2 linked regions of the Constrictibacter sp. MBR-5 genome follow. The protein of the gene in region 2 interacts with the protein of the main gene of each other region in a pairwise test. Links are inferred from orthologs where the notes say so. Each region holds a gene or a part of one and is shown on either strand. Other genes may lie near its edges.

Region 1 (11,540 bases), on a different replicon or contig from region 2:
TCTTTCGGCGGCGGTCTATATGGGCCTCGTCCTGGTGCCGCTGGCGGCACAGGTGGTCGCCCGCCTGCTCGACCCGTGGTACGGCGGCTACGTCGCCATGTTCAACGGCGAGGCCGGGTTCATCGAGTTGGGTACCGCCGCGCTCCTGTTTGCCGCAACGCTTCTGCTCGCGCGCACGTCGCGGCGGCTGTGGCGGGACGGGGAGCGGGCGAATGCCATCCTCGCCGCGATCCTTGCCTTCGGCGCCTTCGTCGTGATGGGCGAAGAGGTCAGTTGGGGCCAATGGCTGTTCCATTGGGACAGCCCCGACTGGTTCCTGACGCACAACGAACAGGGCGAGACGAACCTCCACAACCTGGCCTTCGTGAAGAAGGACATACCGAAGTGGCTGGTCGTGATCGGCATTGCCGTCTTCGGGGTGGTCATGCCGATGCGCGGCAGCCGGCGAGAGGGCCGGATCGGGCCGTTCGACGGCAAGATGCTGCCGACGACCGTGTGCGTGCCTGTGGCACTGGTGGTCGCCGTCTCCCACGTCGTGGTCAAACTCTTCTGGTGGATCGGAAGCATCGAACTCGAGCCGCTGATCGGCATCGACGTCCGGGAGGCGACCGAGTTCTACATCGCGCTTTTCGGACTGATCTACGCCATGTCGCTCGGAGTCCGTCTGCAGGCATTCGACCGCACGCGGCAGGTCGCCCCGACGCCGCGGCAGGCGGGGCATCCGATCCCGCGCGAGACGTCCGGTGCGAAAGCCCCGTCCGCATCACTCCCGGGAAAGACCGGCTGAGTGGCGATGCTCGGCTTCCGCGACGGGCATCCGGCCGCCTGCGCCGGCAGGGCGCGCCAGACGCATACAGCAAGCCGGCATCGCGTGTCTCGTGCCCTTGCGGCGTACCTGCATGCCGACCTACATCCCGCGCCGTCCCCACAATCGAGAGACGAATGAACCGCCGAAATCCCGACCTGCCGGCCGCGCTCTATCTCGGACTGATTCTCGTCCCGCTGCTGATGCAGATCGCGGCGCGCATACTCGCCCCCAACGATGCCGCTTATGAGGCGATCTTCAACGGCGAGATGGGCGTCGTCGAACTCGGCACGCTGGTGCTTCTGCTCGGCGCCTCGATCCTGCTGGGGCTTGAGGCGCGCCGACAGTTTCTTCGGGGAGAGCGGGCGACGGCGCTGTTGCTGGCGGTCCTCGCCTGCGGCGCATTCGTCTTCATGGGCGAGGAAGCCAGCTGGGGACAGTGGTTCTTCCAGTGGAGCAGCCCGGAGTGGTTCCAGGAGCACAATCTCCAGGGCGAAACCAACCTCCACAATCTCGGCTTCGTGAAGAAGAACGTCGCGAAGTGGGGGGTCATCGGCGCGATCGGACTCTTCGGGATCCTGATGGTCTTCCGCAATCCACCGCGGAGCGGACGGACCGGACCCTTCGACGCCCGGGTCCTGCCCACCCTGGCCAGCATGCCCGCCGCGATCGTCGCGGTCGGCTGCCATGTGGGCGCGAAGCTGCTTTGGCTCTTCTGGCAGCTCAACGACGAGGAGTTCACCGGTATCGACATCCGCGAGGCGAGCGAGTTCTACGTCGCGATGTTTCTGGTGATCTACGCCCTGTCGATGCGTCAGCGCTTCGCCTCGGCCGATGCCCGGCCCGCCGTGCAGGCGCCGTTCGTGAACGACCGCCGGTATCCAGCGGAGTGACGCAGCGGGTGTCTGCCGGGCGCGGCAGGACACGCTTCGACCCCACGGTGCGCCTCGCCGCCGATTGACTTATCCTCCCGGTCGAGACGGCGATCGGGAGTGAGACGTGGGACTTGAAGCGGGCGTATCGGAGACTGGCGAACCAGGGCTGCGCGAGCGCGTGAAGGCGCCGCCGTCCCCCGAACTGGTCGAAGCCTACTACGCGCCGGCCGTGGCCCGCGCGCTGCGCTGGTGCTTCGCCGCGGACATGCAGGTCCATCTGGCGCACGGGGTCATGCTGGCGGAGTGCGGCATCGTCGATGCCGCGAAGATCCGGCCGATCCTGGCGGCCGTGCGGGCGCTGCGCGAGGCCGGCCCCGGCGCCCTCGCCGTCGACCATACCCAGGAAGACCTCTACTCCTACGTCGAGCGCCACATTGTCCGCACGCTCGGCGTCGACGTCGGCGGCCGGCTGCACACCGGCCGTTCGCGCAACGACCTGAACGTGACCGTCTGGCGCATGGCGCTGCGCGACGCGCTGGTGGCGCTCCTGGACGATCTCGCCCGGTTCCGCGCCACGGTGCTAGACCGGGCGGCGGCCCATGCCGGGACCGTCATGCCGGGCTACACCCACAGCCAGCACGCCCAGCCGATCACCCTCGGCTACTATCTCGTCGCCTTCGCCGACGCCGTCGAACGCGATGCCCACCGCCTGACGGGCGCGCTGCGCCATGTCGACGCCTGCCCGCTCGGCGCCGGCGCGCTGGCCACCACGGCCTTCCCGATCGACCGTGATCGGACCGCGGCACTGCTGGGCTTCCCGGAACTGGTGGAGGTCGCCTACGACGCCGTCGCCTCGCGCGACGACGCGCTGGAGACGGTCTCCGCACTGGCCGTGCTGATGACCGGCCTCTCCCGCCTCGCCACCGACCTTCAGGCCTGGAACACCGCCGAATACGGCTTCATCGAGTTGGACGACTCGCATTCCAGCGTCTCCAGCATCATGCCGCAGAAGAAGAACCCGCAGGCGCTGGAATACGCCAAGGCCGCCGCCGGACAGGTGACCGGCGCCCTGGTCGCAGCCTTGTCCTCCGCCAAGAACACCGCCTTCGGCGACGTGAACGACGGAGTCACCTCGCTCAACGGCCCGGTCCTCGACGCCGTCGACACGACGGCCAAGACGATCCGGCTGCTCGATGCGGTCGTCGCCAAGCTCGCCGTGCGGCCAGAGCGCATGCTGCAGGCGACCGAAGACGGCTTCGGCACGGCGACCGAACTGGCCGACACAATCGTGCGCGAGACCGGCATGTCCTTCCGGCAGGCGCACGCCATCGTGGCACGCGTCGTGCGTGACGCCATCGCCAGCGGCAAGACCGCCGGACGGATCGACGTGGCCGACCTCGACGCCGCCGCGCATGCGGTTGTCGGTCGTCCGCTCGGCCTGTCCGCGGAGACGGTTCGCACCGCACTCGACGCGACTGCCAACGTGGCCGCGCGGACGGCGACCGGCGGCCCGGCGCCGGCCGAGATGGCGCGGATGCTGGCGGATCGGCGCACGCGCCTGTCGACGGACGAGGCGGCGACGGCGGCCGTGGCGACGCGCCTGAAACGTGCGGGCGAGATCTTGGAGGATGCTGTGGACGGACTGCTGAATGCCGAATGATGCCAGCCTCGCGCCGCCCTGGCGCATCGGCGTCGATGTCGGCGGGACCTTCACCGACCTCGTGCTCGCGGACGCGACCGGCGCCGTCCGCGTCTTCAAGGTGCCCTCCACCCCCGCCGACCCGGCGCAGGGCGTGCTCGATGCGATCGAACGCGCCGCCGAACGGCTCGGCCTGTCCGGCCCATCGGCCCTGCTCGAACGCTGTGAGCTCTTCGTCCACGGCTCGACGGTCGCGACCAACACCGCGCTAGAGCAAAAGGGCGCCAAGGCGGGTCTGCTGACCACCGCCGGATTCCGCGACAGCCTGGAGATCCGCCGCGGCATCCGCGAGAACCCGTGGGATCATCGCCCGCCGAACCCGCCCGTCCTGGTGCCGCGCCATCTGCGCCGCCCCGTGCGGGGCCGCGTCGACGCCTCCGGTGCGGAGATCGAGCCGCTGGCGCTCGAAGACGTCGAGGCCGCCGCCGAGATTTTCCGCAGCCGGGACGTCCGGTCCGTCGGCATCTGCTTCATCAACAGCTTCGCCGCGCCCGCGCACGAGCAGGCGGCGGCCGCGCGTCTCGAAAAGCTGCTGCCCGACGCCTGGATTTCCGTCTCCAGCGCCATCGCCCCGGTCGTCGGCGAGTATGAGCGCAGTTCGACCACCGCGCTGAACGCCGCCGTCGCCCCGCGCACGGTAGGCTATCTGCGCCGGCTCGAATCTCGCCTGCGCGATCTCGGCCTGCGCAAGCGCATGCTCCTCATCCAGAACAATGGCGGCGCGGCTTCGGTCGAACAGGTCGCCTCCAAGCCGGTCACCCTGCTCCTCTCCGGACCGGCGGCGGGCGTCGGCGCCCTGACCTCCTACAGCCGCGCCATCGGCTCCGACGACCTGATCTCCATGGAGATCGGCGGCACCAGCTGCGACGCCATGCTGATGGCCGGCGGGCAGGTCGCCGTGACCGACGAGTTCCAGATCGCCGGCTACCATCTCGCCCTGCCGTCCATCGACATCCACACCATCGGCGCCGGCGGCGGCACCATCGCCGGCGTCGACGGCGCCGGGCTGATGTATGCCGGCCCGGCCGGCGCCGGCGCCGTGCCCGGGCCCGCCGCCTACGGCATCGGCGGCACCGAGCCGACGGTGACCGACGCCCAGCTCGTGCTCGGCCGTCTCCGGCCCGGCCCCTATGCCGGCGGCTCCGTCACGCTCCACCGCGACAGGGCGCGCGACGCGATGGACCGGGTGTTGGCGACGCCGCTCGGCATCGACGTCGAGGCCGCCGCGGCCGGCATCATCCGGCTGGTCGAGCAGAACCTGCTGCACGCCGTGCAGCGCATCAGCATCGAGCGCGGCCACGATCCCCGACGCTTCGTCCTCGTCGCCTGCGGCGGCGCCGGACCGATGCACGGCGCCTCGGTCGGCCGCCTGCTCGGCTGCGCCAAGGTCTATATACCGCGGCTCTCCGGCGCCTTCTGTGCCATCGGCATGCTGCATGCGAATGTCCGCCACGACCTCGTCCGGGTGACCTTCGCGCCGCTCGACGACGCCGATCCCGAGCAGCTCGACCGCCGGTTCGCCGAGATGGAGGCGGATGCCCGCGAGATGCTGGCCGCCGACGGCTTCGACGACACTGCCAGCGGCTTCGCGCGCGCCCTCGACCTGCGCTACCGCGGCCAGCAGTGGGACGTGCGGGTGCCCCTCGACGAGGGGCGCATCCATGCCGAGCGGGTCCGCAAGGCGTTCGAGGCCGAGCACGAGCGGCTGTTCGGCCATCACCAGCCGGGCGGCCATGTCGAGATCACCAAGCTGCGCCTCGCCGCGATCGGCCGCCTGCCGCCGATCAGGCCGGCGGCCGCACCGGCGGCGACCGGCGCGCCCGAACCGGTGGAGCGGCGCCCCGTCTGGATCGACGCCGCCACCGGCTGGCGGGAGGTCGCCGTCTATGCCGGCGCCGACCTGCGTGCCGGGCACCGCCTGCCCGGGCCGCTGATCGTCGAGGAGGAGACCACCACCCTGATGATCGGCGCCGGCGACACGATCGAGGTCGACGCCGCCGGTAACTACGTCGTCCACCTGCCCGCCCCGGAGACGGCGCCATGAGCCCCAGACTGGACCCAGTCACCCTCGCCCTCACGCAGAATCGGCTCGACCATATCAGCCGGCAGATGGGCTGGGTCATGACGCGCACCGCGCGCAGCCCTATCTTCTCCCAGGCGCACGACTTCTCGTGTTTTCTGGCGGATGCCGAGGGCGTCCTCGTCTCCCAGGCAGACGGCATCCCGATCCACACGGGCGGCGGCGGCTTCGCCGTGCGGGCGCTTATCGCCGCCTTCGGCCACGACTTCCGCGACGGCGACGTGTACCTGCTGAACGATCCATACACCGCCGGCGGCAATCACCTGCCGGACTGGGTCATCGCCCGCCCGGTCTTCGTCGAGGGCCGGCTGTCCGGCTTCGCCAACATCCGCGCCCACCAGTCCGATATCGGCGGCGGTGCCGCCGGCAGCTACAATCCGGAGGCGACGGAGATCTTCCACGAGGGCATCCGCCTGCCGCCGCTCCTCCTCATCCGCGACGGCCATGTCCGCCAGGACCTCTGGCAGCTGCTGATGCTGAACACCCGCACGCCAGACCTGCTGGACGGCGACCTGCGCGCGATGATCGGCGCCACACGCATCGGCGCGGAACAGATCGCCGACCTCTTCGCCAGTCTCGGCGTCGCCGAAACCAACGCCTACCTGAAGGGCGTGCTCGACCATGCCGACCGCCGGCTCCGTGCCGCCGTCGCCCAGCTGCCCGACGGCGTCTATCTCGGCGAGGACCGGTTCGAGGACGACTGCTTCGTGCCGATGGACATCCCGATCAAGGTGGCGATCACGGTCCAGGGCGACGCCATGACCGTCGACTTCACCGGTTCCCACCCGCAGATCCGCGGCTTCAAGAACAGCTCCGTCGCGAACACCTGGTCGGGCGTCTACACGGCCCTGTCCTCCTTCCTCGGCGCCGACATCCCGCGCAACGAGGGCACTTTCCGATCGGTCGAGATCGTGGCGCCGGAAGGGAGCATCCTCAATCCGCGCCCGCCCGCGCCGATGACCATGAACACGATCGCGCCGGCTTGCGAGATCATCAACGCCTGCTGGGAGGCGCTGGGCAAGGCCGACCCGACGCGCAGCTGCGCCGGCTGGGGCAAGCCCGGTGCGCCGGTGACCTCCGGCACTTGGCCGGACGGGCGCACCTTCGTCATGTATCACTGGGCGGCCCAGTCCGGCGGCGGCGCCGTCGACGGCCGCGACGGCTTCCCGCAGCAGGGCGGCGTCAACTCGCTCTGCGGGCTGGTCATCCCGAATGCCGAGGCCTACGAGCAGCTCTACCCGGTGCGGGTCGTCCGTCAGGAGCTGCGCACCGACGCCGCCGGCGCGGGCGCCTTCCGCGGCGGCCCCGGCGTCGACTACGAGGTGGCGATACAGCGCCCGGTGCAGATCGCCTTCCGCGGCGAGGCCTATACCAGCCGCGGCGCCTTCGGCGTCGTCGGCGGCCGGAACGGCGCGACGGGCACAATCGCCTTCCTGCCGGAGGACGGCGGTGCGGCGATCAGTCCGAACGGCGGCTACGGCATCGTCCGCGTCGGCCCCGGCCGCATCCGCATCAGCTCGCCCGGCGGCGGCGGCTGGGGCGCCCCCGGCGATCGCGACCCGGCGCTCGTCCGCCAGGACGTCCTGGACGGCATCGTCAGCCCGAAGGCCGCCGCGGAGATCTACGGCATCGCCGGCCTGCCCGATCCGGTCTAGGTCACGACAGGTTCAGCTGCCACGACACGCCGAACCGGTCGGCGACCCAGCCGAACTTCTCGCTGAACGGATACCTGTCGAGCGGCATCAGAACGCTGCCGCCATCTGAGAGGGCGGCAAAGACCCGGTCGATCTCTTCCTCGCTCTCGCAGTCGACATAGAGCGACATGGACGGCGAGAAGGAGAAGCCGTGATCGACGGGGCTGTCGATGCACATGAACTCCTGGGCGTTGAGCGAGAAGTTCGCGAGCTTCACGGATCCTTCGGGCCCGGTTTCGCCCGCGCCGTATTTTTCCATCGACAGGACCACCGCGTCCCTGAACAGCGACCGGTAGAGATCGAGCGCTTCCTCCGCCTGCCCTTGGAACATCAGGAAGGTCTTGATCTGCTTCGACATTGATGCTCCTCGGCTTTCGGTGATGGCAATGTGGGACCTCAACCCGACCGGCGCAGCCCCGGCAGGCCCACGCCCGGCGCCGGCCGCTCGCGCAGCACCTCACGGCGGAAGCGGAACAGCGCAGCGGGGCGCCCACCCGTCGTGGCCTCCGTCCCACCCGTCGGCTCGACCAACCCGCCCAGCACCAGGCGGCGGAAGTTCTGCTTGTGCAGCGCCTCGCCGGTCAGGGCCTCGGCCACGGTCTGCAACTGCAGCAGGGTGAAGCTGCGCGGCATCAGTTCGAACAGCAGCGGCCGATGCGCCAGCCGCGCCCGCAGCCGCCCGAGTGCCGTCGCCGCAATGCGCCGGTGGTCGAGGACCATCGCCGGCCCGAGGCCGGAATCGCAGGCCGGCGGCGCCACCGGCGCATCATCGGCGCCCACCGCGCGCGCCGCATGCCATGCCCGCTGCCAGGCGTCGCGTCGCGCCTCGGCGACCAGTTCGCACTCGTAGAGCAATTCGTAGCGCTCCAGGACAGCGGCCGGGTCCGGCCCGGCACCGTCGCCGAACGCAATCGCCACGCGCTCCAGCCGACCGCGCCGCATCGCCGGACTGTCGCCGCCGTCGCACCAGCGCTGCAGCTGCGGCCGGAACCGCCGCTCGCATGGCGCTGCGTCGTCCGAGCGCCGGTCCTCCCACGGAAACAGGTCGTAGAGATCGTGCCAGCGCACGCCCTCGCGCATCCGCGGCGACGGCCGGACCAGCGCCAGATAGCCGACCGAGAGCATGCGCGGTCCGCCCGAAAGCTCGCGCGGATCGCGCCAGCGGTCGGCGAAGGCGTAGAGCTGCTCCACATGGCCGAGAGTCAGGCCGGTCTGGGCTTCCACCACCGCGCGGAGCCCTTCCTCCAGGGTCCGCTGGCGGTCGGGCAGGAAGGGTGCCGACGGCAGGGCCGCCTCGGCGCGGCCGGTGGCCTGCTCGGTGCAGTGGGGCTCGTCGAGCACCAGGAGCCGCGGCCGGGCGTCGGCGACGGAGATGACGGCGGCGCACAGTCCGACCGCGATGTCCGCGGTCGCGCGCAGCTGGGCTGCGTCCTGTGCCATGTCATCCACCGCCGCCTCGCGCCGTCGCTCCGTGCGTGCTTCGCCTGCAAAGGTGACCGCAGGCCGTGCGAGGTCAAGCAAAACCGGTGTGACGGTCACGCCGCGTGGCACATATCGCGGGACACGGGGCGGCGATCAGCGGCGCAGCGTGCCGCCCGTCGCCTTCTCCACCGCGGCGACAATGCGCTGCGACACGGCCTCGATCTCGGCCTCGGTCAGTGTCGCCTTCGTCGGCTGCAGCGTCACGCTCACGGCCAGCGACTTGCGGCCCTCGCCCAGGTTCGGGCCGGCATAGACGTCGAAGACCGATATGTCGGTGATCAGCGCCTTGTCCGCCTGACGGACCGCCTTGGCCACTGCGTCGGCCTGCGTCACCTCGTCCAGCACGAAGGCGAAGTCGCGTTCGACTGGCTGGAAGGGCGACACGCGCAGCATCGGCTTCGCCTTGCCGGCACGCGCCTTCGGCTGCGGCACGGCGTCGAGGAAGGCCTCGAACCCCACGGCGCGGCCGTCATAGCCCAGATCGGCCAGGACGCCCGGGTGCAGTTCGCCGAACAGCGCCAGCACCTTCGGTCCGAGGCGCAACGCGCCCGACCGTCCCGGGTGGTACCAGGCGGGCGCGTCGGTCGAGACCTGCAGGTTGGCGACCGGCGCGCCGGCCGCCTCCAGTGCCGCCATTGCGTCGGCCTTGGCGTCGAAGGCATCGACCGCCCGCGGTGCCACCGCCCAATGGCGCGCCCCGGTCCGCCCCCAGCGCAGGCCGGCGGCGACCAGCCGCTGATCCGTCGCCGCGACGCCGCCATATTGCGGCCCGACCTCGAACAGCACGCCGTCGGCGACGCCGCGATCGGCGTTGCGCCGCGCCGCGCCGACCAGGTTCGGCAGGATCGACGGCCGCATCCGGTCCAGGTCGGCGCTGATCGGATTGGCCAGCGCCATCTCCGGCTGCCCGCCGCCGAACAGCACGGCCTCGCTCGACCGCAGGAAGGAGAAGGTCACCGCCTCGGTCATCCCGCGCGCCGCCAGCGCACGCCGCGCGCGTACCGCCCGCTCCTGCTCCGGCGCCAGCGCCCGCTTCGGCAGAGTCGTGTCCAGGGTCAGCGGCGTGACCGGAATGAACTCGTAGCCGTAGATCCGCAGCACTTCCTCGACCAGGTCGGCCTCGGCCTCGATGTCCGGCCGCCAGGGCGGCGGCACGACCGACAGGCGGCCGTCGGCACCGTCCGTCACCGTGCAGCCCAGCGCCTTCAGGATCCGCTCGCAGTCCGCGGCCGAAACGTCGACGCCGCCCAGTTCGCCGACGCGCGCCGGCCGCAGGGCGATCGTGCGGCGCCATTCGGGCGGCGCGCCGGCGATCACCGGGTTGCTCGCCTCGCCGCCGCACAGTTCCAGCATCAGGCGCGTCGCCGCTTCCATCGCGGGCAGCACGGCCTCGGGATCGACGCCGCGCTCGAAGCGGTAGCGCGCATCCGAGTGAATGCCGAGCTTGCGGCCGGTCATCGCGGTGCGCAGCGGATCGAACAGCGCCACTTCCAGGAAGACGTTCACCGTCTCTTCGGTGCAGCCGGTCGGCTCGGCGCCCATGACCCCGCCCAGCGCCTGCGGCCCCGCCGCATCGGCGATGACCGTCATCTCGCCGTCCAGCGTGTATTCGCGGCCGTCCAGGGCCAGCATCGTCTCGCCCGGCCGGGCGAGACGCGGCGTGATGTCGCCGCTCAGTTTGTCCGCATCGAAGACGTGCAACGGACGGGCGATGTCGATCGAGAAATAGTTGGTGATGTCGACCAGCGCCGAGATCGGCCGCAACCCCACCGCCTTCAGCCGCTCCTGAAGCCAGCGCGGACTCGGACCGTTCTTCACGCCACGGAAGTAGCGGCCGACGAACATCGGGCAGGCGTCCGCGGCCTCCGGCGGGAAGTCGAGCCGCACGCCGATCGGGCTGTCGAAGGCCGGCGCCACCTTGTCGTTCCACCCGTGGAACGGCTTCAGGTCGCCGATGCCCGCGGCGGCGAGGTCGCGCGCGATGCCGCGCACGCCGGCGCAGTCGCCGCGGTTCGGCGTCAGGCCGATCTCGATCAGCGGGTCGTCCAGGCCGAGCACGCGGGCGAACGGAGCGCCCAGCGGCGCGCCGGGATCCAGTTCGATGATGCCCTCATGCTCGTCCGACAGGCCGAGCTCGCGCTCGGATACCAGCATGCCGTTGCTTTCGACTCCGCGGATCTCGGACTTGCGCAGTTCCAGGCCGCTCGCCGGAATGACGGTGCCCGACGGGGCGAAGACGGCCATCATGCCCGTGCGCGCGTTCGGCGCGCCGCAGACGACCTGCACCTCCTCGCGCCCGGTGTCGACGATGCACACCCGCAGGCGGTCGGCGTTCGGATGCTGCTCGGCCTTGAGGACCCGCGCGACGGTGAACGGCGCCAGCGATGCGCCGCGATCGACCAGCGCGTCGACCTCCAGGCCGATCAGCGTCAGCGTCCGCGCGATGGTGTCGAGGCTCGCCTCGGTGTCCAGATGGTCGCGCAGCCAGCCCAGCGTGAGCTTCATCGCGCCAACCCTCCGGTCAGGCTCGGCACGTCGAGAGGCGCGAAGCCGTAATGGCGCAGCCAGCGCATGTCGGACTCGTAGAAGGTGCGCAGATCGGGGATGCCGTATTTCAGCATCGCGATGCGCTCGATGCCCATGCCGAAGGCGAAGCCCTGCCAGCGCTCGGGATCGATGCCGCAGTTCGCCAGCACCTTCGGGTGGACCATGCCGCAGCCCAGGATCTCCAGCCAGTCGCCACCGGCGCCGATCTTCAGTTCGCCGCCCGCGCGCGAGCAGCCGATGTCGACCTCCGCACCCGGTTCGACGAAGGGGAAGTAGCTGGCGCGGAATCGCACGGGCAGGTCGGCCACGTCGAAGAAGGCGCGGCAGAACTCGATCAGGCACCCCTTCAGGTGGCCCA
Region 2 (11,264 bases):
TCGGGCCGCTCGCCTTCCTCTCCGCCCCGATCCTCGGCGCGCTGCTGCTGCTGCCGCTGATCTGGTGGATCCTGCGGATATCGCCGCCGGCACCGCGGATGGTACGGTTTCCGGCGATCCGGCTGCTGTTCGGCCTGCGCCAGGACGAAGAGACGCCGGCGCGCACGCCCCTTTGGCTGCTGCTGCTGCGCATGCTGCTGGCGGCGCTGGTCATCCTGGCCCTCGCCCATCCGATCCTGAACCCAGCCGTCGGCCGGATCGGGACGGGCCCCATCCTGATCGTCGTCGACGACGGCTGGGCGGCAGCCCGCAACTGGCCAGCGCGAATCGCTGCGGTAGACGCTCTGCTCGACGATGCCGAACGGACCGAGAGGCCGGTCGTGCTTCTGACCACGGCTGCGGCCCCCAGCGGCGAGCCACCGCCCGAACTATCGCTGCAACGGGCGGCGGACGTCCGCGCCGCCGTGCGTGCCCTGGAGCCTAAGCCGTGGCCGGTCGACCGCGCCGCGGCGGCAAGGCGCCTCGACGGCCTGTCTTTGGATGCGCCGGCGTCGGTGCGCTGGATCGCGGAAGGCGTCGAGGGGCAGGATGTGGCGGTGCTCGCGCGACGCCTCCAGCGGTTCGGCCGCCTCGAAGTCGTCACCGATCCGCGGGCGGAGGCGGCCCGTCTGATCCGTGCGCCCCGACGCGACGGCTTGACGCTGACGCTCGTGGCGGAGCGCGCCGCCGCGATCGGCCCGGAACGTCTCTTCATGCGCGGCCTCGCCACCGACGGACGCACCGTGCTGCGTGAGGAACTCGCCTTCGCGCCGGACGCGACCCAGGCGGAAACCGCCCGGGACCTCCCAAGCGAGATTCTCAACGCGCTGGCCGTACTGCGCATCGACGAGGAGCCGAGCGCCGGCGCGACGTTCCTGCTCGACGAAGGCTGGCGCCGCCGCCCGGTCGGCATCGCCGTCTCCGGCGCGGTCCAGTCCGGCCACCCGCTGCTCGACGACCTGCACTATCTGACCCGCGCTCTCGCGACCTACACCGATCTGCGCAGGGGCTCCCTGTCCGAACTGCTCGACGGCCGTCTGGCAGTCATCGCCATCACCGATGCGGTAACCATCCCGGATGATGTGCGCCCCCGGTTGGACGCCTGGGTCGAGGCGGGCGGGGTGTTGCTGCGCTTTGCCGGCCCCGACCTGTCGGACGGCCGCGACGACCTCCTGCCCGTGACGCTGCGCGTCGGCGGCCGCGCCCTCGGCGGTGCGCTGTCCTGGTCGCAGCCGCAGCCGCTGTCGGGCTTCGCGGCCGACGGCCCCTTCGCAGGCTTGGCGCCGCAGGCCGAGGTGACGGTGTCGCGCCAGCTCCTCGCCGAGCCCAGCATCGACCTCGTCCAGAAGACCTGGGCCAGCCTCGCGGACGGCACCCCGCTCGTCACCGGCGCACCGAACGGCAAGGGATGGCTGGTCCTGTTCCATACGACGGCGTCTGCGGACTGGTCGTCGCTGCCGATGTCGGGCCTGTTCGTTCAGATGCTGCAGCGGATCGTCGCCCTCAGCCAGGGGGTGACCGGCGGCGACGCCGAAGGCCCCCTGCCACCGGTCGAAGTGCTCGACGGCGCCGGCCGGCTCGAACGGCCGACACGCCCGATCCGACCGATCGCGGTGTCCGACATGCTCCGGACGGCACCCGGACCTGATCGGCCGCCCGGATTCTACGGCGACGCTGCGGGGGTCCGGGCCTTTAACCTGAGCCCCTCCCTCGCGGCGCTGACGCCGTTTCCGCGAGACCTGCCGGGAGGTGTCGCCATCGGCACCTTCGGCCGCGGCACCGCCGAGCGCGACCTGAAGCCGTGGCTTCTGGTCGGCGCCGTCCTGCTGGCGCTCGCCGACCTGATGATCGCCCTCGGCCTGCGCGGCCATCTCACCGGACTCGGCCGCCCCCTGCGGCGCACCGCGGCCGTCTCGTTCGTCGCGGCGGCGGGACTGGCCGCGGGACTGGCCGCGGGCGCCCCGCTTGCCGAGGCCCAGACCGCTGAACCGAGCGTATCCGAGGAGGCGGCGCTCGCCGCCACCCTGAAGACCCACTTGGCCTATGTCCGCACCGGAGTCGCCGATGTCGACCGCATCAGTCGCGCCGGCCTCGGTGGACTCAGCCGGACCCTCAGCCAGCGCACCTCGATCGAACCCGGCGACCCGATCGAGGTGGATATCGAGACCGACGAACTCGCCTTCTTCCCGCTGCTCTACTGGCCGGTCATGCCAGAACAGCCTGCGCTGACGTCGCGTGCGCACGGGCGCCTTCTGGCCTATCTGCAGAACGGCGGCACCGTATTGTTCGATACCCGCGACCAGGGCGCCGTCGCCGGAACCCTCGATCTCGGCGCGCAGCTGGTGACACCGGAGGGCCGGAAGCTCCGGGAGATCCTGCGGGGGGTCAACCTACCCTCGCTGACGCCGGTCCCGCCCGATCACGTCCTGACCAAGGCGTTCTATCTCCTGCACGATTTTCCCGGCCGCTGGACCGGCGGATCGGTCTGGGTGGAAGCGACGTCGGGGAATCGGAACGACGGCGTCTCGCCCGTGATCATCGGCGGGCACGACTGGGCGGGCGCCTGGGCGACCGGTCCCGAGGGGCAGCCGCTGCTCCCGGTCGTTCCGGGCGGTGAGCAGCAACGCGAAATGGCGTGGCGGTTCGGCGTGAATCTCGTGATGCATGTCCTGACGGGCAACTACAAGACCGATCAGGTGCACGTTCCCGCCATTCTGGAGCGGCTCGGCGAATGAGCGCGGCTCTCACCAGCATCGCGTTCAGCCCGTTCGTTCCCTGGTGGACCATCGGGGCCCTCGCCACCGTGGCCCTCCTCCCGATCTGTTTCGGCTTCGTACGTAGTGCACGGGGCATGGTGTGGCGCGCCGGTATGCTGGCACTGCTGCTGCTCGCCCTCGCCAACCCGTCGCTCGTCGAGGAGCAGCGGCGGCCGCAGCAGGACGTTGCCCTGCTGGTCGTCGACGAATCGGGCAGCCAGGGCGTCGGCGACAGGACGGCGCAGCGCGAAGAGGCCGTCGCCAGGCTTCAGGAGGAACTGTCGGACCTGCGGGATCTCGACGTCAGGGTCGTTCGCGTCGGCGACGAGAAGCTGGCGCCGGGGACGGAGCCGACAGAAGGCGGCACCCGGCTGTTCGGCGCCATCGCGCGCGAACTGGCCGATGTACCGGTGCAGCGCCGCGCAGGCACCATTCTCGTCACCGACGGACAGGTGCATGACGCGCCCTCGGCCGGCGACGCACAGCCCGGTGCGCCGGTGCACGCCTTGCTGACCGGTCGCCCCGCCGAACGCGACCGGACCCTGCGCATCGTGCGCGCCCCCGGCTTCGGCATCGTCGGACAGGAGGTCGAGGTCACCATCCGGGTCGACGACCTGCCGCTCTCGGGCGATCGCCCCACCGTCGTTCCCGTGGCGATCCGCCAGGACGGGCAGCCGGCACGGACGCTCAATCTGCTGTCGGGGCGCGACGAGATCGTCCGCATCCCCATCGAACGGGCGGGCGGCACCGTGGTCGAGTTCGAGACAGCCTCTGCGCCCGGCGAACTGACGGACATCAACAATCGCGGCGTCGTCGTCATCAACGGCGTCCGCGACCGGCTGAGGGTGCTTCTGGTCTCGGGGCAGCCCCACGCGGGCGAACGCGTCTGGCGCAACCTGCTGAAGTCGGATCCGGCGGTGGATCTCGTCCACTTCACGATCCTCCGCCCGCCGGAGAAGCAGGACGCGACGCCGATTCGGGAGCTTTCGCTGATCGCCTTCCCCATCCGCGAGCTTTTCGAGGTCAAGCTCTCCGAGTTCGATCTCGTGATCTTCGACCGCTACTCGCGCCGCGGCGTCATCCCGCAGCTCTACCTCTCCAACATCGCCAAGTTCGTTCAGGACGGCGGCGCCCTGCTGGAAGCGGTCGGCCCCGGCTTCGCCGAACCGTTCGCGACGCTCTACCGCACGCCGCTGGGGCAGGTCCTGCCGAGCGAGCCCACCGGACGCGTGATCGAACGCGGTTTCCGGCCGAAGGTGACCCCCCTCGGCGAGCGCCATCCGGTAACCGCAGGCCTCGCCGAGCGCGCCGCGCGCGGCGCCCCATGGGGCCGTTGGTTCCGGCAGGTCGACGCCGACGTCCGCGAGGGCGAAACGCTCATGACCGGGGCCGACGACCGGCCGCTGCTCGTCCTCAGCCGTATCGGCGAGGGCCGTGTCGGGCAGTTGCTCAGCGATCACATCTGGCTCTGGGCGCGCGGCTTCGAAGGCGGCGGGCCGCACGGCGAACTGCTCCGCCGCATGGCGCACTGGCTGATGAAGGAGCCCGACCTCGAGGAAGACGCCCTGCGCGCCGAAATCTCGGGCGACCGGCTGCTGATCCAGCGACAGAGCCTGGCGCCGGATCCGGCGCCGGTAACCATCGTGGCACCCGACGGGACGCGCACCGAGGTCACACTGGAGGACGGCACCGGCGGCCACTCCACCGCGTCCGTTCCGATCGCCCAGGCGGGCCTCTATCGCATCGAAGACGGGTCGAACACCGCCATAGCCGCCGCCGGCCCGCCGAACCCCGTCGAGTTCACCGATGTCCGTGCCACGACGCGGCGGCTGACGCCGGCTGCGGAGACGACCGGCGGCGACGTGCGCTGGCTGGTCGACGGCATTCCCGACATCCGTCGTGTCCGCCCGGATTCGGGGGCGCATGGCCGTGGCTGGATCGGACTGCGCGTCAACGGCGACTACACGGTGACCGGCGTCCGCGAGATCCCACTGCTCCCGCCGCTGGCGCTGCTGGTCCTGATCTGCGGCAACTTGGTGGCTGCATGGCGGCGCGAGGCACGCTGACCATGACGCCGCACGCTTCGACGGACCTCGTGATCTTCGACTGCGACGGCGTGCTGATCGACAGCGAGTCGATTGCCTGCCGGGTCGATGCCGCGTGCCTCACCGAAGCCGGCTTTCCGACGGAGGCGCACGAGGTGCGCAGCCGCTACGTCGGGATCGGCGCCGCAGCCATGTTCGCGGACCTGGAGGCGCGCCACGGTCGTCCCCTGCCCGCCGGCATTCCCGATCTGATCCATGACCGACTCGCGGCCGCCTTCGAAGCCGAGTTGGAAGCGGTTCAGGGAATAGCGGACGTGGTCGCCGCCCTGCCCTGCCGCACCTGCGTCGCGTCGAGCAGCGGGCCCGAGCGGCTCCGACACTCCCTCGGCCTCGTCGGCCTGTACGAGCGCTTCGCCCCCCACATCTTCAGCGGGACGCAGGTCGCGCGCGGCAAGCCGGCACCGGACCTCTTCCTGTTCGCCGCCGGCCGGATGGACGTTCCGCCGCACCGGTGCCTGGTCGTCGAGGACAGCCTCGCCGGCGTGGAAGCCGCCGTCGCGGCCGGAATGCGGGTCATCGGCTTCACCGCGGGAGGCCATTGCCTGCCGGGACACGGCGCGAGGCTGAAGGAGGCCGGCGCTTTCGCTGTCGCGGCGGACAGCGGCGCGCTGTCTTCGCTCCTCCCCTCCCGCTAGGGTCGCCCCTCGCTGTTCCGCAGACTGCGCCGGGGCCTTATCGACCTTTGACATGCGGACCGCGGAGGCCCATGTATCAGCAGCGAATTCACAACGATCGCGGCGAGTATTTTTCATTCTCATGACTTTTGCTGATCTCGGACTTGGCGACGGTGTCCTGCGTGCCGTAGCCGATGCGGGCTATACGCAGCCGACGCCGATCCAGGAGCAGGCGATCCCTGTCGTCCTGATGGGACGCGACGTCCTGGGGTGCGCCCAGACCGGTACCGGAAAGACGGCCGGTTTCACGTTGCCGATGATCGAGATCCTCGCTGCGGGCCGTGCACGGGCACGGATGCCGCGGTCGCTGATCATCGAGCCGACGCGCGAGTTGGCGGCCCAGGTGGCCGAGAACTTCAACGTCTATGGCAAATATCACAAGCTCTCGATGGCCCTGCTCATCGGCGGCGAATCCTTCACCGAGCAGCAGCGCCTGCTCGAGCGCGGCGTCGACGTGCTGATTGCGACGCCCGGCCGCCTGCTCGACCTGTTCGAGCGCGGCAAGATCATCCTCACCGACGTGAGGGTGCTGGTGATCGACGAGGCCGATCGCATGCTTGACATGGGCTTCATCCCGGACGTCGAGCGGATCGTGTCGCTGCTTCCGCCGCTGCGCCAGACGCTGTTCTTCTCGGCGACGATGGCGCCGGAGATCCGTCGTCTCGCCGACGCCTTCCTGTCGAACCCGAAGGAAATCTCCGTCGCACCGCCGGCCTCGCCGGCTCTCACGGTGGAGCAGCATCTCACGATCGTCCACGACGAGGACAAGCGCGAGGCGCTACGCGAACTGCTGCGCGCCGAGGATGTCCGCAACGCGATCATCTTCTGCAACCGCAAGCGCGACGTCGACATCCTGTTGAAGTCGCTGGTAAAGTACGGCTTCGACGCGGTTGCGCTGCACGGCGACATGCCGCAGCACAAGCGGACCGAGACGCTCGATCGCTATCGCACGGGCCAGGTTAGGCTGCTGGTGGCAAGCGACGTGGCGGCACGCGGCCTCGACATTGACCATGTCAGCCACGTCTTCAATTTCGACGTGCCGATCCATGCCGAGGACTATGTCCATCGCATCGGCCGCACCGGACGTGCCGGCCGCAGCGGCAAGTCGTTCACGCTCGCGAGCCCCGACGACGGCCGCTTCGTCGAGGCCATCGAGAAGATGCTCGGCCGCGCGATTACCCGCTTCGTGATCCCGGACATCGAGCCGACGGAGTTCGCGGCGGACGAGGACGGTGGGCGGCGCGGTCGCGGTCGCGGTCGCAGCCCGGCACGCGGCGCATCTTCGCCGAAGCCTGCCGCCGAGCGCTCCAGGAGCCGAGGTCGCAAGCCCGCCCAGAGCGAAATCGAGGCGCCGCTTCAGGCCTCTGTGCCGGCCCCCGTGCGAGTGGACGCGGTCGAGATCGTGCCGTCGCCGACCCCACCAGCGCATGCGCCAGCCTCCGTCGAGGTCGACGAGCAGCGCGATGCCCCCCGGCGTCGCCGTCCCGCCGCCGCGCGGCCGACACCCGCCCCTGCGCCAGCCGAGCGCGTCGAGGCCGCCAACGGCCGCGACGATCGTCGTCCGCGGCGCAGCGGTCGGCACGAGCAGGACGACGAACCCGCGCCCCTCGGACTCGGCGACCATGTTCCCGCGTTTCTGCTGAGGCCGGTGCCGATCGCCCGCGCGCGCTGAGGCGCAAGACCTCGCGACGCCCACACGGGAGCAGCGCATGAAGCCGATCTTCGTGATGATCAAGTGCGAGCTGGGCAAGGCCTACGACGTGGCCGATTCCCTCGTGCAGCAGATCGAGCAGGCGTCCGAGGTCTACTCCACCTCGGGAGACTATGATCTGCTGGTGAAGTGCTACCTGGACTCCGATGCCGACGTCGGCCGCTTCGTCACCGAACGGCTTCAGACGCTGCCCGGCATCAAGGACACGTTCACGCTGATCACCTTCAAGGCGTTCGCCTGAGCGGTCTGCCTCACTCCACCGCGATCAGGGCCGCGGCCACCCGCCGCCCCTCGGCCATCAGCACATTGAACGTGCGGCACGCCGCCCCGGTCGCCATCGGCTCCAGGACGACGCCTCCCGTGCGTAATGGCTGGCGGATGGAACGCGGTACGAGGCACATGCGCGGCCCGCATCCAAGCAGCAGCAGATCCACGTCGGCCGCAGTGATGCCGGCGAAGCTGCCCTGATCGATCTGATCGAACGCGGCAATCCGCCAGGGCTCCGTGCGGTCGGGGAAGACGATTACCGAACCCTCGTGAACCGTGCCGCTCACGCGGAAGCGGCCGGCGCCATAGCTCTCGATCACCTGACGACCCGGTGTCTTGGCCTGGGCGAGTTCCATCTCTCACGCCTCCTCAGCCGCAAACGCGGCGCAGCCAGCCGAAGGCTCAGGTGGCTTCCGGCTGGCTCGCCTCGATGGCGTCCTGCTGCGTTCCGGAACCCGTTCCCGGGCGTAGCCCCAGGTGGAGCAGCACGGGTACCGCGATCCACACCGAAGAATAGGTCCCGATGATCACGCCCCAGATCATCGCGAAGGTGAAACCACGGATCACCTCGCCGCCCAGCACGTAGAGCGCGCCCAGGGCGAGCAGCGTGGTCAGCGACGTCAGCAGCGTACGGGACAGCGTCTCGTTGATGCTCCGGTTCAGGATCTCCGTCGTCGGCAGACTCTTGTAGCGGCGGAGATTCTCGCGGACCCGGTCGAAGACCACCACGGTATCGTTGATCGAATAGCCGATGATCGTCAGCACCGCCGCGACCGTCGACAGGTTGAACTCGATCTGCGTGATCGCGAAGATTCCGACGGTCACCGTAATGTCGTGCAGCAGCGCGATCACGGCGCCGACGCCGAACTGCCACTCGAACCGGAACGACACGTAGATGAGGATCGCCAGCAGCGCGAGCCCGACGGCCATGAAGCCGGACTGGATCAGTTCCTCACCCACCTGTGGGCCGACGTACTCGACGCGCCGATACTCCACCCCCGCACCGAGTGCCTCCTTAACCCGCTCGATCGCCGCAATCTGGGCCTGCTCGTCGCCCTCCTGCTGCTGGAGCCTTATCAGGATGTCGCGGGGGCTGCCGAACTCCTGCAGGGACACGCCGCCCAACCCGAGATCGGACAGCGTTCCGCGCATTGCAGCGGTGTCTGCCGGCTCCGCCGTCCGAATCTCGATCAGCGTGCCGCCGGTGAAGTCGATGCCGAAGTTCAGTCCCTGGACGGCGAAGGCCACCACCGACACCACGATCAGCAGCGCCGAGGCCATATAGGCCAAGATCCGCTGTTCCATGAAACGGATCGTCGTACCGGGTCGAACGAACTTCATCGGTCGCATCCGGCTCTCCTCAGATCGGAAGGGTCTGCGGGCGCCGCCGACGCAGCCACAGCACCACCATCAGCCGCGTGACCCAGATGGCCGTGAACATGGACGTCACGAGGCCGATCGCCAGGGTGACGGCGAAACCGCGCACCGGACCCGACCCGAAGATGTACAGCAGCATGGCTGCGATCAGCGTCGTCAGATTCGCGTCGACGATGGTCGTCAGGGCGCGCTTGTAGCCGGCGTCCACGGCCGAGATCGGCGTGCGTCCCAGCCTCACCTCCTCGCGTATCCGCTCGAAGATCAGCACGTTCGCATCGACCGCCATGCCGATGGTGAGGACGATGCCGGCGATGCCGGGCAGCGTGAGAGTCGCCTGCAGCACCGACAGGGACGCCACGATCAGCGACATGTTGAAGAGCAGCGCGATGTCGGCCATCAGGCCGAAGAGGCCGTAGGCGAGCACCATGAAGATCACGACCAGAACCATGCCGACGATGCTGGCGATCTTGCCGGCATCGATCGAATCCTGACCGAGGCCGGGACCGACCGTCCGCTCCTCCAGGATCTTCAGCGGCGCCGGCAGCGCACCAGCCCGCAGCAGCAGCGACAGGTCCTGTGCGCCCTGCACCGTAAAGCTGCCGGAGATGATACCCTCGCCGCCGAGGATCGGCTCCCGGATCACCGGGGCGCTGATCACCCTGTTGTCGAGCACGATGGCGAGCGGCTGGCCGACATTCTCCTGCGTCGCACGGCCGAATCGGCGCGCACCCTGGGTGTCGAAGCGAAAACGCACGACCGGCTGACCATCCTGGAACGACGGCTGTGCGTCGATCAGATGCTCGCCGCTGACGATCGGGCGGCGGCGGACGACATACTCCGTCTCCTGCCCCTGTGAACTCGTTCCGGGCAGCAGAACCGACCCGGCCGGTAGGCGGCCCGCCCGTGCATCCGCCGCGGTCGCGGTTGTATCGGCCAGATGGAAGTCCATCTTCGCCGTTTCGCCGAGCAGGCTCTTGATCCGCTCCGGGTCGTCGACGCCGGGCAACTGCACGATGATGCGGTTCTCGCCCTGCCGCTGGATCGTCGGCTCCCGCGTACCGGTCTCGTCGATGCGGCGGCGGACGATCTCGATCGACTGCTGGATCGCGCTGTCGCGGATCTGTCTCTCTTCCGCCTCGGGCATGGCGACGGTGACGAGCGCGTTGTCACCGACGGTGACGTCGACCGTGCTGTCCTCGGCGCGGATCAGCCGGCGCACCTCGTCGGCCCGCTCCGGCTCCCGCAGGGTGAAGCTCACCACGCGGTTGCGCGTGCCGAGATTGGTATAGCCGATGTTCTGCGGACGCAGGGCGGCGCGAACGACGCCCTCCAGCGCCTGGACGCGGTCGCGCACGACGGCGTCGACCTCGACTTCGAGCAGCAGGTGCGAACCGCCCTGCAGGTCCAGGCCGAGATTGATCTTCTGCACCGGCAGCCAAGTCGGCAGCCCTTCCAGCGCGCGGCTCTGGAAGAAGTTCGGCGCGGCATAGATCACGCCCAGGAAGCAGATCGCGAGGATGACCCCGATCTTCCACTTGGCAAAATATAGCATGTGAGCGCCTCCGCGCGGCTGCGCTAGCCGCCCTTGCGCCCGAACAGACCGCTACCCTTCTTCGCCGGGGGCTGCTCGGCGGACGCATCCTCGACCGTCTCGGCCGGCTCATCGACCTCCGGTGCCGTCTCCTCGTCCGGCTCGGGCTCCTTCTTGGTCCGCGTCGCCGGTGCCGGTTTTGCCAGCACCTCGATGATCTGGGACCGCACGACCCGTACTCGCACGCCCTCGGCGATCTCGACCTGGACCTCCGCGTCGTTCACGACCTTGGAGACCGTGCCGATGATGCCGCCCGCAGTAACGACACGGTCGTTGCGGCGCAGATTGCTGACCAACTCGCGATGCTGCTTGACCTTCTTCTGCTGCGGCCGGATCAGCAGGAAATAGAAGACCGCAAAGATCAGGATCAGGGGCAGGAAGGCCGCGATGTCGAATGCACCCCCGCCGCCGGCAGCCTGCGCATAGGCCGGTGAGATCAACATTTTCGCTCCAAAAGCTCCGCCGCGAAGAGGGCGGGACTATACAGACTGGTCCACCGCATGCAACTGCGGCGGACCGGCGCGGAAGGCGGAACTCAGCGGTTGGAGAAGCGCGGCTGCCGCTTCTCGGCGAACGCCGCCATGCCTTCCTTCTGATCCTCGGTCGCGAAGGTCGAGTGGAACAGGCGCCGCTCGAACCGCACGCCTTCCGCCAGCGTCGTCTCGTAGGCCCGGTTCACGGACTCCTTCGCGATCATCACCGAAGGGCGCGACTTGGCGGCGATCGCCTCCGCGGTCTTCATCG

The links.
Region 1: the proteins of secD (region 2) and pheT interact in binary tests that used the Escherichia coli proteins (3 or more experiments, as listed by UniProt). The link is inferred for Constrictibacter sp. MBR-5 from one-to-one orthologs.

The regions. Positions count from the first base shown.
Region 1 is NZ_JBEPTK010000007.1:28,532-40,071, forward strand. What follows is about bases 8,435-11,540. They hold pheT (phenylalanine--tRNA ligase subunit beta), read right to left. Parts: upstream 11,141-11,540; coding sequence 8,729-11,140; downstream 8,435-8,728. Other genes in these bases: ABIE65_RS15670 (NUDIX hydrolase), read right to left, coding at 8,435-8,593; pheS (phenylalanine--tRNA ligase subunit alpha), read right to left, coding at 11,137-11,540. Also shown: ABIE65_RS15640 (hypothetical protein), read left to right, coding at 1-787; ABIE65_RS15645 (hypothetical protein), read left to right, coding at 943-1,698; argH (argininosuccinate lyase), read left to right, coding at 1,805-3,340; ABIE65_RS15655 (hydantoinase/oxoprolinase family protein), read left to right, coding at 3,330-5,423; ABIE65_RS15660 (hydantoinase B/oxoprolinase family protein), read left to right, coding at 5,420-7,114; ABIE65_RS15665 (VOC family protein), read right to left, coding at 7,116-7,511; more of ABIE65_RS15670, read right to left, coding at 7,550-8,434.
Region 2 is NZ_JBEPTK010000001.1:166,158-177,421, forward strand. What follows is about bases 8,198-11,027. They hold secD (protein translocase subunit SecD), read right to left. Parts: upstream 10,482-11,027; coding sequence 8,913-10,481; downstream 8,198-8,912. Other genes in these bases: secF (protein translocase subunit SecF), read right to left, coding at 8,198-8,893; yajC (preprotein translocase subunit YajC), read right to left, coding at 10,505-10,963. Outside these bases: ABIE65_RS00800 (DUF4159 domain-containing protein), read left to right, coding at 1-2,774; ABIE65_RS00805 (hypothetical protein), read left to right, coding at 2,771-4,861; ABIE65_RS00810 (HAD-IA family hydrolase), read left to right, coding at 4,840-5,535; ABIE65_RS00815 (DEAD/DEAH box helicase), read left to right, coding at 5,657-7,246; ABIE65_RS00820 (Lrp/AsnC ligand binding domain-containing protein), read left to right, coding at 7,284-7,526; ABIE65_RS00825 (Mth938-like domain-containing protein), read right to left, coding at 7,537-7,908; more of secF, read right to left, coding at 7,955-8,197; ABIE65_RS00845 (enoyl-CoA hydratase), read right to left, coding at 11,056-11,264. UniProt on the Escherichia coli protein: Part of the Sec protein translocase complex. Interacts with the SecYEG preprotein conducting channel. SecDF uses the proton motive force (PMF) to complete protein translocation after the ATP-dependent function of SecA.